Regions from separate parts of the Agrobacterium sp. CG674 genome, predicted to be linked through region 1. Evidence: predicted binding sites of a transcription regulator. Region 1 holds the regulator's gene; the other holds the start of a gene.
The links. The regulator LexA, encoded in region 1, represses DNA repair genes until DNA is damaged. The targets are predictions, from matches to a motif close to TGTTCNNNNTGTGTTCNG.

Region 2: a site for LexA is predicted at 1,502-1,519, ahead of recA (recombinase RecA). Genes of this name have one in related genera too.

The regions. Positions count from the first base shown of each region.
Region 1 covers NZ_JBNWDZ010000003.1:229,125-236,420, forward strand. The annotation lists gene ACQZ51_RS10300 (ComEC/Rec2 family competence protein) at 1-1,802, shown strand, start outside; gene ACQZ51_RS10305 (glutathione S-transferase family protein) at 1,833-2,516, opposite strand; gene lexA (transcriptional repressor LexA) at 2,868-3,590, opposite strand; gene kdsA (3-deoxy-8-phosphooctulonate synthase) at 3,834-4,682, shown strand; gene eno (phosphopyruvate hydratase) at 4,906-6,180, shown strand; gene ACQZ51_RS10325 (FtsB family cell division protein) at 6,329-6,646, shown strand; gene pdhA (pyruvate dehydrogenase (acetyl-transferring) E1 component subunit alpha) at 6,800-7,296, shown strand, end outside.
Region 2 covers NZ_JBNWDZ010000003.1:502,344-509,639, forward strand. The annotation lists gene alaS (alanine--tRNA ligase) at 1-93, opposite strand, end outside; gene recA (recombinase RecA) at 285-1,373, opposite strand; gene ACQZ51_RS11650 (carbohydrate kinase family protein) at 1,621-2,559, shown strand; gene ACQZ51_RS11655 (pseudouridine-5'-phosphate glycosidase) at 2,590-3,513, shown strand; gene ACQZ51_RS11660 (outer membrane protein) at 3,897-4,535, shown strand; gene ACQZ51_RS11665 (OmpA family protein) at 4,654-6,744, opposite strand; gene ACQZ51_RS11670 (ABC transporter substrate-binding protein) at 7,082-7,296, shown strand, end outside.

The DNA.
Region 1 (7,296 bases):
TCGCCTTTGGCTCCTATTTCGGTGGCATTGGTGCAACCGGATTCTTTTATGGCGCGCCGCGAGTGTGGACGGATCCGGCCGGCGAGGCGAAAGGCGGCACGTGGGCAGGGGCGGCGGATCGGCGGCTTTATGCGCTGAGAAGCAACATAGCCAACCGCATTCGCGACCTGATCGGCGGTGATGCCGGAGCCTTTGCTGCATCGATTGTCACCGATGAGAGACGCGCCATATCAGACGAAACAATGGAGGCTTTGCGCATCTCGGGCCTCGCGCATATCGTCGCGATTTCCGGGCTGAACATGGCGCTCGCGGCCGGTATTTTCTTTGTTGGCATGCGAACCGTATTCAGCTTCTTTCCCGGCTTCTCGCAACGATGGCCCGTGAAGAAAATCTCCGCCTTTGCGGCACTTCTCATGACATTCTGCTACTATCTGATATCAGGCTTTGCCGTCTCTGCGGAGCGAGCCTGGCTGATGATGTCGATCATGCTGGTTGCGGTTCTGGTGGACAGGCCATCGATCAGCGTTCGAAATGTTGCGCTTTCCGCCATCGTCATCATTGTCTTGTCTCCCAACGAGGTGATGGGGCCGAGCTTCCAGATGTCATTTGCTGCGACGCTTGCTCTTGTGTCGGGCTTCGCGGCCTGGAGCCGGTGGAGAGGAGAACGCGAGCGCCCTGTTATCGCGCATCCGCCGTGGTGGCTCAGCGCCGCTTCTAAATGCGCAACCATCATTGGTGGTGTAGTCGTGACATCCCTCATTGGCGGTCTTTCAACCGCGATCTATACCATCGAACATTTTCACCGCATCACAACCTATGGGCTTGCCGCAAATCTGGCGGCGATGCCCATCATGTCACTCATCGTCATGCCGTTTGCGCTGATGGGCATGCTGCTCATGCCGTTCGGGCTCGATGGACCATTCATCAAGGTGATGGGGTATGGCATGGCAATGGTCATCGACATCGCGACAACGGTGTCAGGCTGGGGCGGGGATGTGACGATTGGACGGCAGAACAGCTGGTTCCTCGCTGTGTCGACGACAGGTTTTCTACTGCTCGCCCTTTTACGCACCCGGCTTGCATTGATCGGACTACCCTTCGTTGCGGCGGGCTATGTGCTGCTGAGCGCGGAGCAATGGAGCAGCAAACCGGACCTTTTGATTTATGAGGATGGGTCGCTCGTTGCTCTTTTGACTGACGATGCCGTGGCAACCACAAAGCAGCGGGCATCGGGCTTCATCTATGACCAGTGGGCGAGGGCGCTGCCCCTGCCGGAGCGCCACATTCCAGCTGACATGCTTGACGCAGAAAAGTCACCAGATGGTGATGACGAGGCTGGGGATGACGCGCAAACCGGACGCCGCAAAACGCTGACGGACCAAGACAAAGCGAGAGAACGGCAGGAAATGCAGCGGGTTATTCTCAAAACAGATGGATTCACCTGCCGAAAAAACAGCTGGTGCATATCGAAATCCAAAAGCGGCGTCAGTGTTGCGGTGGTGCTCGACAGTGCATTCGCGGGATTGGCCTGCGATATCGCCAATATTGTCGTCACGACACGCAGCGTTCCCTTCAGCACCTGCCGTTCCGGCGCCATTCTCGTCACTGAGGAAACCTTGCGTCGCACCGGTTCTATGGAGCTATGGCTGGGCGATGCAACAAAGCCCGTCCTGACAGCAAGAGCTGCCATGCTGAGCGATGATCGGCCATGGACGGTGCACCGTCATTACGACTGGCGCGACAAAAGCTTCAACACAGTAATTCCGGCCCATATCGAACACCTGCTCGCAGTCCGCCCATAGCCATCGCACCTCTGAACGTGCCGCTGCACGTCACGACGTGACAGCGCGCAAATCCGCTAGCCATTCCCCCACATTCCGCGCCTCGGCCTCATGCGCATCATCGCGCCACGGTTCCAGAAGGGCTGCCTGTTCCCATTCTCGCATTGCCGGAAGGGATAGGAGGTGATCCATATAGTTCTTAGACGCGGCAGACAGCACAGTTCCATATGTCTGGAACCGAAACGCAACCGGGCAGAAAAACGCATCCACAGCCGTGAATTCGGCCCCGGCCAGGAATGGACCGCCATGGGCTGCCAGCCCTTGCTGCCACAAGGCGTCGATCCGGGAAATATCTCTCCGCAATGCTTCGGATATGGAAGATGGCCGTATTCTAAGACCAACGCTCATCGGATGGTTGTTGCGCAACGTGGAAAAGCCCGCATGCATTTCCGCAGCGGCAGAGCGAGACCAGGCCCGGGCCTTGGCATCCGCTGCCCAAACGCCATCATGCTTTTCCGCAAGATATTCGGTGATGGCGAGCGATTCCCATACGGTCAGATCGCCATCCACAAGACATGGAACTTTCGATGTCGGTGAAAACTCCGAAAATGCATGGTCCTTGTCATCGAAACGCATGAATCGCTCAGAAAATTCAATTCCGAGCGTGCGCATCAGCACCCAGATTCGCAGTGACCAAGACGAGTAATTCTTGTTGGCGATGAAAAGTTGATACATGAGCAGCGCTCCTGAAAGGCAGCGATCAAAAAGAAGAAGACTATCAATAACCCAGAGAATTTCTTGCATAAAGCCATGCACAGCGATGGCATCATTCAAATTATTTGATGGCCGTAACCAGCTTGGCGATCAATGTGGGTCACAAACGGCATTCTAAACGCAGCAGCCAATTCCCATGCAAAATCTCTGCCGCTATAACGGAAATCCGCTACAAAGCACACAATCACAGTGGAATGGATACCCGGCTAATAAGTTTCATCCTTGTTGTCGCTGCGTGGTGACTTGAGGCCCCGCGAGCGCAACAGAATTAAGACTCCGTATGAAACGCGCGTGCAGAGCTTTCCAAGCTGATCAGTGATAACGCCTGATCAGACCAACCAGCTTTCCCTGAATCTTGACTCTATCCGGTCCAAATATGCGGGTTTCATAAGCAGGGTTCGCAGCTTCCAGTGCGATAGAGGCGCCGTTGCGACGGAAGCGCTTGAGCGTTGCCTCCTCTTCGTCCACCAGAGCCACGATGATATCTCCGGGATTTGCGGTGCTGGTATCCTTGATAATGACGGTATCGCCGTCAAATATACCGGCTTCGATCATCGAATCGCCTTTAACCTCAAGCGCGTAATGCTCGCCTGCACCCAGCATATCCATCGGCACGACCACATCATGAGTGTTGTTCTGGATGGCGGAGATTGGCACGCCCGCTGCAATGCGTCCCATGACCGGTACGCTGACTGATTCGGAGTTTCTGCTGTTGGAAGATGATGGCTGAGGCCGTTGTTCGACCGCTGCAGCTTTGCCCAGACTGCCTTCAATAACGCTTGGCGTGAAGCCGCGCTGTGGCTTTTCTGGGGGTGAATATGATTCGGGAAGCTTGATAACCTCAAGCGCACGGGCTCTATTTGGTAGCCGGCGAATGAAACCGCGCTCCTCCAAGGCTGTGATCAACCGATGGATGCCTGACTTGGAGGCAAGCTCGAGTGCATCCTTCATTTCATCGAAAGATGGTGGCACGCCGGACTCTTTCATTCTCTCATGAATGAATAGAAGCAGTTCCTGCTGTTTGCGCGTGAGCATGAAGAGACCCTTGACGATTCGAGGCGGAGATTCGGGAAACAAATACAGAACGAACACTATCTGTTCCATATGTGTTCTGCAATCCCTTAAAACTCAGTGAAAGTACAAACGAGTTTCAACGTTGCCCACAATCCCGCCGAATACCGCTCCTATACCGTGACTCGCTGTCGGCTTACTGCTACATGCGTTGCTAAGATCGGGCGTGATGCCCGTGCACTGTTTCATTTGTTCCAAGGGAAAACCATGAGTGCGACGAACAATCTGAAGGTCATTGCCGGCGAGGGCGCTGGAGCGGTCTCTTTCTCGAACACCGAACGATTTTCCCTGATTGCCGGTCCGTGCCAGATGGAAAGCCGCGACCATGCTTTCATGATTGCCGAAACGCTGGCCGAACTCTGTGGCAAGCTGGGAATCGGTCTGGTTTACAAATCATCCTACGACAAGGCCAACCGCACCTCGCTTTCGGGCCAGCGTGGCATTGGCATCGACAAGGCGCTTGAAGTTTTCGCAGAATTGAAGGCGCAGTTCGGATTTCCAGTCTTGTCGGACATTCACACCGAAGAGCAGTGCGCCATTGTCGCGCCCGTCATAGATATTCTGCAGATTCCGGCATTTCTCAGCCGTCAGACGGACCTGCTGGTGGCTGCTGCAAAGACCGGCCGAGTGATCAACGTAAAGAAGGGCCAGTTTCTGGCACCTTGGGACATGAAGAACGTGCTGGCCAAGCTAAATGACAGCGGCAACTCCAATGTGCTGCTGTGCGAGCGTGGTGCATCCTTCGGCTACAATACTCTAGTGTCGGATATGCGCTCACTGCCAATCATGGCATCGCTCGGTGCGCCAGTGATATTCGACGCGACCCATTCGGTTCAGCAGCCGGGCGGGCAGGGTGGCTCGACGGGCGGTCAACGCGAATTCGTGGAAACATTGGCACGCGCGGCGGTGGCAGTTGGTGTTGCCGGTCTTTTCATAGAAACGCATGAAGACCCTGATAATGCGCCATCCGATGGCCCCAACATGGTTCACCTGAAAGATATGCCGAAGCTTCTCGAAAAACTTCTGGCTTTCGACAATATCACCAAGTCCACCTGATAGTTCGGCGCCGAGAGGCGTCGAAGGAAACCATCGCGCAGGACGGGGCTTGTCATTGTAATTTCTTCCGCATCGGCTACAGCGGAAGACGACCACCAAACGACTCGCCGCTCTGGCGACGTGTTTTTATCGCAAGCCGGAATCTGAAACTTCTTCACAGGTTCCCTCATGCGCTTTAAGACATGCACCTGAAAAACACTGTTCCAATCCTAAGGGAGAGATCATGACAGCCATTACCGACATTATCGCACGCGAAATTCTCGACAGCCGCGGCAACCCGACCGTTGAGGTAGATGTCTATCTTGAAGACGGCTCCTTCGGCCGCGCAGCGGTTCCATCGGGCGCATCCACCGGCGCACATGAAGCTGTAGAGCTGCGCGATGGCGGTAAGCGTTACCTCGGTAAGGGCGTCGAGAAGGCAGTCGAAGCCGTCAACACGGAAATCTTCGATGCGCTGGGCGGTTTCGATGCCGAGAGCCAGATCCATGTCGACCAGACGCTGATCGAACTCGACGGCACGCCGAACAAGTCGCGCCTCGGTGCAAACGCCATCCTCGGCGTTTCCTTGGCTGTTGCAAAAGCTGCTGCCGAAACCACAGGCCTGCCACTCTATCGTTACGTTGGTGGCCCAAACGCGCATCTGCTGCCGGTCCCAATGATGAATATCATCAACGGTGGCGCGCATGCCGATAACCCAATCGACTTTCAGGAATTCATGATCATGCCAATCGGCGCGGAAAATATCCGTGACGCGGTGCGTATCGGCGCTGAAATCTTCCACGTTCTGAAGAAGGAACTGTCTGCGCAGGGTTTCAACACCAATGTGGGCGATGAAGGCGGCTTTGCGCCGGGCCTGAAGAGCGCACCGGAAGCACTCGATTTCATCATGAAGTCCGTTGAAAAGGCTGGTTACAAGCCAGGCGAAGACGTGGCGCTTGCTCTCGATTGCGCCTCGACGGAATTCTTCAAGAACGGCAAATACGTGATGGAAGGCGAAGGCCGCACGCTGGAGCCTGAAGCCATGGCGGATTATCTCGCCGAGCTGGCCGGTAAGTATCCGATCATCTCCATCGAAGACGGCATGGCCGAAGACGATTGGGACGGCTGGAAGTACCTCACAGACAAGATCGGCAAGAAAGTTCAGCTGGTTGGCGACGATCTGTTCGTGACCAACTCTGCCCGCCTTCGTGACGGCATCAAGATGGGCGTCGCCAATTCGATCCTCGTCAAGGTCAACCAGATCGGCTCGCTGACGGAAACGCTCGACGCTGTTGAAACTGCACACAAGGCTGGCTACACGGCTGTCATGTCTCACCGCTCTGGTGAAACAGAAGACTCCACAATTGCCGATCTTTCGGTTGCCACCAACTGCGGACAGATCAAGACGGGCTCGCTTTCGCGCTCTGACCGTCTGGCCAAGTACAACCAGTTGATCCGTATCGAAGAAATGCTCGGCCCACAGGCCGCCTATGCAGGCCGCTCCATTCTTCGCGGCTGATTTCGATATCGATATGACACGACGAAAAGCCCGGTTAACGCCGGGCTTTTTTGTGCGCTGCGGTCGGAGCGTGCGTTAAGGTCAACGGATGGTTAAGCATATGTCGCTATGATGCCTTCAGTAACGCGTTTGAAGGCTGTTTCAGAGTATGTGGACCAAGCATCACAAGAAAAGACGTTTTGGCCGTCTTGTCGTTCCGGCAATCACGGTCGCGTTTCTCTCCTATTTCGGGTATCATTCCATCCATGGTGATTTCGGGCTGAAGGCTGCGGAGCAGCTGGAGAGGCAGCGCGTCGCCCGTTCGGCAGAATTGGCCAAGCTTACCAAGGCCCGCACGGCGCTGGAGCGCCAAGTTGAGCTGATGAGTGATGGCTCGCTGGAGCGTGATATGATCGATGAGATCTCGCGCTATCAGTTGAACATGTCGCGCGCCGACGAAATCGTCATCATGAACACATATTTTTGATTAACCGAATTTCAGTTAATCTCGTTTTTTAATTTATTCGCAGTCACTTAGGGCGAATACGAGCCATGCGTTTATGCCATTGCTGCTTCGCGTTTTCTTGCATATGGTGCGATCCGATCCAACCATTCTAAATGGCAACTCAGGGAGGGATGTATGGCGCCGCGAAAAAACGCGACCGTATCCGGCCGCAAGACCACGGCAAAGACAGCCGCTAAGGAATTTACCGGCCAGAACACGCCGGAGTTCGGCAAAGATGAAGAGCTCCACGCGTATCGCGAGATGCTGTTGATCCGTCGATTCGAGGAAAAGGCCGGCCAGCTTTACGGCATGGGCTTCATCGGCGGCTTCTGTCACCTCTACATCGGGCAGGAAGCTGTCGTTGTGGGCATGAACATGTCGCAGAAGGAAGGTGATCAGGTTATCACCGCCTATCGTGACCACGGCCACATGCTGGCTGCTGGCATGAGCGCACGTGGCGTCATGGCTGAGTTGACCGGACGCAGCGGCGGCTTGTCAAAGGGCAAGGGCGGCTCCATGCACATGTTCTCCAAGGAAAAGCATTTCTACGGCGGACACGGCATCGTCGGCGCGCAGGTTTCGCTCGGAACCGGTCTGGCCTTTGCGAACAAGTATCGCGGCAATGACAGTGT
Region 2 (7,296 bases), 270 kb from region 1:
GCGCGGCACAAGCGGGCTGGATGGCACGATCTCGTGACCGTTCTTCTTGAAGTAGTCGAGGAAGGTCGACCGGATTTCATTTACACCGCTCATCAGAAGTCCTTCATTTCCACGCGATCCCGCGGCCATAGCATAAAAAACACTGGCTTTTATCGTCCGCCACTCGGCCTGTCCAGCCAAACAGGGCAAGGACACAGCACAAATAAAGGCCGTGCGACACAATCGCACGACCTTTGATCTTCAAACACCAGAATATTGCCGAATTTTCCGTCCGGCAAAAACCATCATGCGTCGGGATCAACCCCATCCGCATCCGCCTCAGGTCCACCGTTCTGGAGGAATTTTTCAGCGATGAGGCCAGCATTCTGGCGCAACGCCAGTTCGATCTCTTCGGCCACGGCGGGGTTTTCCTTGAGGAAGGTCTTTGCGTTTTCACGCCCCTGCCCCAGACGCTGGCTCTTGTAGGAGAACCATGCACCGGCCTTTTCGACCAGACCAGCCTTCACGCCCAGATCGACAAGCTCGCCCGTCTTGGAAACGCCTTCGCCATACATAATGTCGAATTCGACCTGCTTGAAGGGAGGTGCCATCTTGTTCTTGACGACCTTGACGCGGGTCTGATTGCCCACAACCTCTTCGCGGTCCTTGACGGCGCCGATACGACGAATATCGAGACGCACGGATGCGTAGAACTTCAACGCGTTACCACCAGTGGTCACCTCAGGCGAACCGTAGGAAATGCCGATCTTCATGCGGATCTGGTTGATGAAGATGACCATGGTCTTCGACTTCGAAATCGAGGCGGTCAGCTTGCGCAGAGCCTGGCTCATCAAACGAGCCTGAAGACCAGGAAGGCTGTCGCCCATTTCGCCTTCAATCTCCGCACGCGGCGTCAACGCAGCAACGGAGTCGATGACAAGCACGTCGACCGCGCCGGAACGCACCAGCGTATCGGTAATTTCAAGCGCCTGTTCACCCGTATCGGGCTGCGAAATCAGCAAGTTGTGGAGATCGACACCGAGCTTGCGGGCATAGACCGGATCGAGCGCATGCTCGGCATCCACGAAAGCGCAAATACCGCCCTTTTTCTGCGCTTCTGCAATTGTCTGCAAAGCGAGCGTCGTCTTACCCGAGCTTTCAGGTCCGTAAATCTCGATGATACGGCCCTTGGGCAGACCACCAATACCGAGCGCCACATCAAGGCTGAGCGAACCTGTGGAAACGGTCTCGACCTCGACGATACTTTCATTGGAACCGAGCTTCATAATCGATCCCTTGCCGAACGAACGTTCGATCTGGGAAAGCGCCGCCTCCAGTGCCTTGCTTTTATCCACTGCTTTGTCCTCTACAAGACGCAAAGAATTTTGTGCCATCTGGAAACCACCTTTAGGTTATTGAAGCCGCACAGGCAATGAAGCTCTCGATGGCCGTTTTGTACTTTATTTGTTCTCATCCCGCAATGGGGCATCATCATATTGAAATCAAATATGGATAAGTCCTTTGTTCTACATTTGTTTTTGTTTTCAAGCTGTGGAAAAACATTACCTTGCATCAGGGTCTCAAAGGCTTTCAAAAACCGAATCGATACGCATTTGACGGCTGACATGGGGAAAAACGGCAGTGAATAAATTACTCGTTCTCGGCGGCGCACATATTGACCGTCGAGGGATGATCCAGACGGAAACCGTGGTCGGAGCAAGCAATCCCGGCGCATGGATGGAGGAGGCTGGCGGCGGCGGTTTCAATGCAGCCCGCAACCTGTCGCGCCTCGGCTTCCAGGTCAGGATTATCGCGCCGCGTGGTGGCGATGCGAATGGAGAGACAGTCGCCGCGGCGGCAAGAGACGCTGGCGTCGAAGATACGCCGTTCACATTCCTCGATCGCAGCACACCAAGCTACACGGCCATCCTTGAACGGGATGGAAACCTTGTTATCGCTATTGCAGATATGGAGCTCTACACGCTTTTCACCCCGCGCCGCCTACGGGTGCGGGCCGTGCGCGAGGCCATCATGGCAAGCGATGCGATTCTTTGCGATGCCAACCTGCCGGAGGCCACGTTGCTGGCTTTGAGCGTGGCTGCGCGCGCCTGCGAGAAGCCGCTCGCGGCCATCGCCATATCGCCTGCGAAAGTTGTGAAGCTTAAACCCGCTTTGGCCGATATCGACATTCTCTTTATGAATGAGGCAGAGGCGCGGGCATTGACCGGCGCTGATGTGGAAGACGTGCGAGAATGGCCGGAACTTTTGAAATCGCTCGGCCTTCGCGGCGGCGTCATCACCAGCGGTGCACGGCACGTCGTGGGTTTCAACGAATGGGAAACGGCCATTCAGCACCCGCCCCTTATTACCTCGGTACGAGATGTCACCGGTGCGGGAGATGCGATGGCCTCGGGTTATCTGGCCGCCATCAGGCAGGGGCACCCACCATCACAGGCGCTGCGATGGGGTGCTGCGGCTGCGGCCATCACCGTCCAATCCCCCAGCGCAACCGCCCCGGAATTAAACCAGAACACGCTCGATGCCATGCTGGCCCTTGTGCCACCGGCAGAAATGGTATGAACAGACCGCTGATATAGATCGGAAGAACCAATGACAAAATCCATTCCCCCGCTTTTGCCCATCGCTTATTCGACTGAGGTTGCCGCCGCCAAGCAGCGCGGCGCACCCATCGTCGCCCTCGAATCAACCATCATCACCCACGGAATGCCTTATCCCGGCAACATCCAGATGGCTGAAAGCGTGGAACAGATCATCCGCGATCAGGGCGCCATTCCGGCCACCATCGCCGTCATTCACGGCACCTTGCATATCGGGCTCGAAAAGCACGAGCTAGAGGCACTGGCAAAGACAACGGATGCGATGAAAGTATCACGTGCCGATATCGCTTTCGCCATCGCCGAGCGTCGCACCGGCGCAACGACTGTTGCCGCCACCATGATTGCTGCTGAACACGCAGGCATCAAGGTCTTCGCAACTGGCGGCATTGGCGGCGTGCATCGCGGCGCTGAAACGAGCTTCGATATCTCCGCTGATCTGACCGAACTGGCACGAACCGGCGTTATCGTTGTTTGCGCCGGTGCCAAGGCAATCCTCGACATTCCAAAGACGCTTGAGGTGTTGGAAACGAATGGCGTTCCTGTCGTGACCTTCGGATCGACGGAGTTTCCGGCATTCTGGTCAAGGGCGTCTGGCCTTAAAAGCCCGCTCTCGCTGAACAGCCCAGCAGCCATCGCCAATTTCCAGACAACGCGCGAACAGCTTGGCATTGATGGCGGCATGCTGGTTGCCAACCCCGTGCCGGAAGAGGACGAAATCTCCCGCGAGGAGATGGAGATCTACATCACCCGCGCCCTTTCCCACGCGGAGGACGACGAGATCGCTGGAAAGTCCGTTACGCCTTATCTGCTTTCGAAAATCTTCGAAATCACCGAAGGCCGCAGCCTGGACACCAATATTGCACTGGTCCGCAACAATGCCCGTCTGGCCGCAGAGATCGCCGTCGCACTTATCTGAGTGCTTGGCGATTAAGAAAGCGCGTCGCATTTGCTCAACACTGACCCCGCAGGATAATAAATTTTGCGGGGCCGCCTCAGCTGCATGCAACGTCTGAATGAGCGATTCGCTCTCTGAAAGGCGAATTTCGCGTAAGAAGCACGCAGCCGCGCACAAACACATGGTTGTATCCGCGGAGGATGAGGGTAAAAATAGTGAAATTTTTTTAATTCAGATTAAATTTCTAATCTATAATAGGTCTTAAATACCTGGGCTTTCTTTATGAATTATATTTATTGAATATTTACTTACGCTGCACATCCTGAATTCTGTGTCTTTTTTACTACATACGCGCAAAGCGACGCTGATTATGCTGATACGTATCAAAGCGAGTGGAGACGCATATGTTCAGAAGTTTCATTTTTACAACCACAACGATTGCCGTAGTCTGGGGAAGCAGCGCTATCGCGGCTGATGCCGTGAATGAAGTTCCATCTGCGCCGACAGCTGTTGAAACCTCTGAGTTCTCGTGGGCTGGCGGTTACGCAGGTATCCATGGCGGGTATGGCTGGATGGAAGGCACACTTTCACAAAGCGGCGCCAAGGCAGAAGGTGATTTCAATGGCGGACGCGTTGGCGGTTTTGGCGGCTGGAATTTTGACGTTGGGCACAACGTCATTCTCGGCGTTGAAGCCGATGTCAGTTACGACTGGAATGACGTCGATTTTGTAGGCAACAACAAATTCGGAACAGATGTTTCTGGCTCTGTCCGCGGACGGGCAGGTTACGCTGTAGATCACGCTCTGTTCTTTGTATCCGGCGGGTTCACCGCAACGAAGGGATATTGGGAAAACATATCTGAAGGCCAAAAAGAGACGCTCAAGGGCTGGACGGTCGGTGCTGGCGTCGATTTTGCTCTGACAAAGAACATCTTCACGCGTGTGGAATATCGCTACAATGACTATGGCAATGCCGACATTGCCGGTATCGACTTTGACACAACGCAGCACGCTGTGAACATCGGCCTTGCCGTGAAGTTCTAATCGCAGTTCTGGCGGGCGAGTCTTGCGCGCCACAATTTAAAAAGCCCCCGAAAGTTGAGATCAACTTTCGGGGGCTTAATCTGTCGGGACAATCCCGATTTATCAGGCTCGCGTTACATCACTTCTGAGCGACAGGCTTCACGAGCGACGTGATACGACGGATCGTTACGCGGCGGTTTTCCTGGGATGCGCCGAGCGTCTGGACCTTGAGGAAGCGTTCGCCGTAACCCTGTGTTGCGAAGTTTTCCGGCGGGATGCCGTAGACGTCGGTCAGCACATTGGCAACGGAAGCGGCACGCTCGTCAGAGAGAACGAGGTTGCTCTGGTCATCGCCCACGGCATCCGTATGACCTTCGATCAGGAAGGTTTCGGCGGGGTTCTTTTCGAGCACCTTGTTCATGGCATCTGCCACCTTGCGCAGAGACTGTGCCTGGCTCATCGGAATTTCCGCACTGCCTGTTGCGAAGGTGATGGTATCAAGATCGATACGGCGCACCTTGTCGCGGATACGGGCGGAGTACCGCACTTCATCCATGGAATAGACGCGCTCTACAGGCTCGACCGGTGGCTGCTCGAGGAAGCGGTAGTAGTCGCGGTCCGGCTCGCTTGATGTATCGATGATGTAGTCCTGCACGGGAATACGCAAGCGCATTGGTGGAAGATCCAGACCCGGGTCACGATACACATATTCGCGGTCCGGCTGGTCTACGAGCTCAGGCGCATAGAACAGCACATATTCACGACCACGGTCATCGATGCGCGAACGCTGGACGACATCGCCGTAACGGTTGCGGATCGTCACGACCTGACTACCATCCCGACGCTCGACGGTTTCACGAACGCGGCCTTCGGACAGGCGCTCGTAATATGGCTTGGCGCCATCACGAACGAAACGGTCATTATCATCTCCGCGCACAACGACTCGATCGCCATACTGCAGGAACACACGGTCGCCCATGTCGCGATCACGGCCACCACGTGGCATGTCGCGCGGCTGCCATTCACGCACGCCTTCGGGACGGTCATACTCTGGACGACGGTCTACGCGCTCACCCTGCATGGAGGTGATGGCCTGAATGACGATCTGTGCCGCATTGCTGTCACCACGACGGGACTGTGCTTCCGCGTCAGATGTCGGGACCTTGAAGTCACGAACGGCCTCACGCTCCTGACGACGCTGATCGCGTGACTGTTGGTTGCCAGAGCGTTCGGCTTCCTTGTCGCTATCCAGAACGGCTGCGCCCTTGTCGATCGGCAAAATGACCGTGTCGGCGGACTTCGAAGGATCCTTGGCAACAGCGCGAGCCTTGTCCAGCTCCTGCTTAGTCGATGGAGCGGCTTCCTGTTGTGGTGTCGCAATCTGCGCCGGAACAGGCTCACCGGCTGGTGCCTGACCGGTGGTCTGGCCATCCTGTGGTGCGACTGGCGCTACAGGGATCGCTGGCTGCTCACCGCTCTGGGCACGCGGTGGGCGTTGCTGCTCAGATGGCTGCTGACCAGGGGCCGGGTTTGGCTGTTCACTCGGCGCAGGCGCTCTGCCGGGTGTCGGCGGCTCCTTTGGCACAGGTGCGGCCGTTGCACCGGGCTCTGGTGCGGCAGGCTTCTTGCCCGGGGTTGCAGATTCCGGCGTCGCTTCACCGGCGGCTGGAGCTTCCGCCTTCGGCGCGCGTGGACGCTCGCCTTCAGCTGCTGGCTGCTGGTCGGCTTTCGGGCGACGAGGACGTTCCTGCTGCTGCTCCGGTGCAGCTTGTTCGGCTGCGGCATCTGGCTTGGCTTCACGGCGTGGGCGCTGTGGCTCGGCACCGGCTTCTGGCGCGGCTTCGCGGCGAGGACGTGGTGGAGCGGCCTCGGCTGCCGGCTCAGGTGGCGCTTCACGCTTGGGCGCAGCTTCGCGCTTTGGTTCAGCTTCGCGCTTGGGTTCGGCTTCAGGCGCAGCCTCGCGGCGCGGCGCTTCTTCCTTTGGCTGCTCAGCCTTGGGCTGCTCTGGCTCGGCTTCTTTCGCTGGTGCGCGCTTTTTCGGCAGCTCTTCAGCTGGTGGTTCCGCCTGCGCCAGCAATACACCCGTAACTGTGGCAGGTTCGACCTGACGGGATGTATAGTGTGCAGCGCTTTCGCCAGCAAAAGATGCCGCCATTGCGGGATCAATCGCTATTGCGAAAGACATCAGGGGAAAAACCACCCCGGTCAGCAGCTTGTTCTTCTTGAGCATTATAGTTCCTCACCTAGTGATGGTCTTGTAGCGCGTGTATTGCAGCTTGCTAAAAAGAGGCTGCACATGCAGGCGCTGAACAACGCCTGAACTTCAGGCTTGTTCCCATCATGGCGAAGGCGGGCTGTACCGGAAATGAACAGATTTAGGCCATTTCGTGAACTGAATGTGGCGTATCTCGCAATGCAAAACGATTAGGGTTGCATTTTAGATGAAGGGATAAGACTATCCGCCAAGCGCAGATTGCACTTGATACCTTCAACCAATTGCGCGAAACATTTACCGTCCAGAAAAAATAACAAGCTGGACGGAAGACACGCCGAAAGAGAGGATCGAAATGCGTATTTCCACCCGTCTGCTCGCTGCTGCATCGATTGCCGCGATGACGCTTTTCTCCGGTGCCGCCATGGCGCAGGACAAGCTGGTCATCGGCACGGAAGGCGCCTACCCCCCATTCAACGTTCTCCAGGCGGATGGCACACTGACCGGCTTCGATGTCGATATCGCCAAGGCGCTCTGCGTCGAGATGAAAGCCGAATGCACATTTGTGAC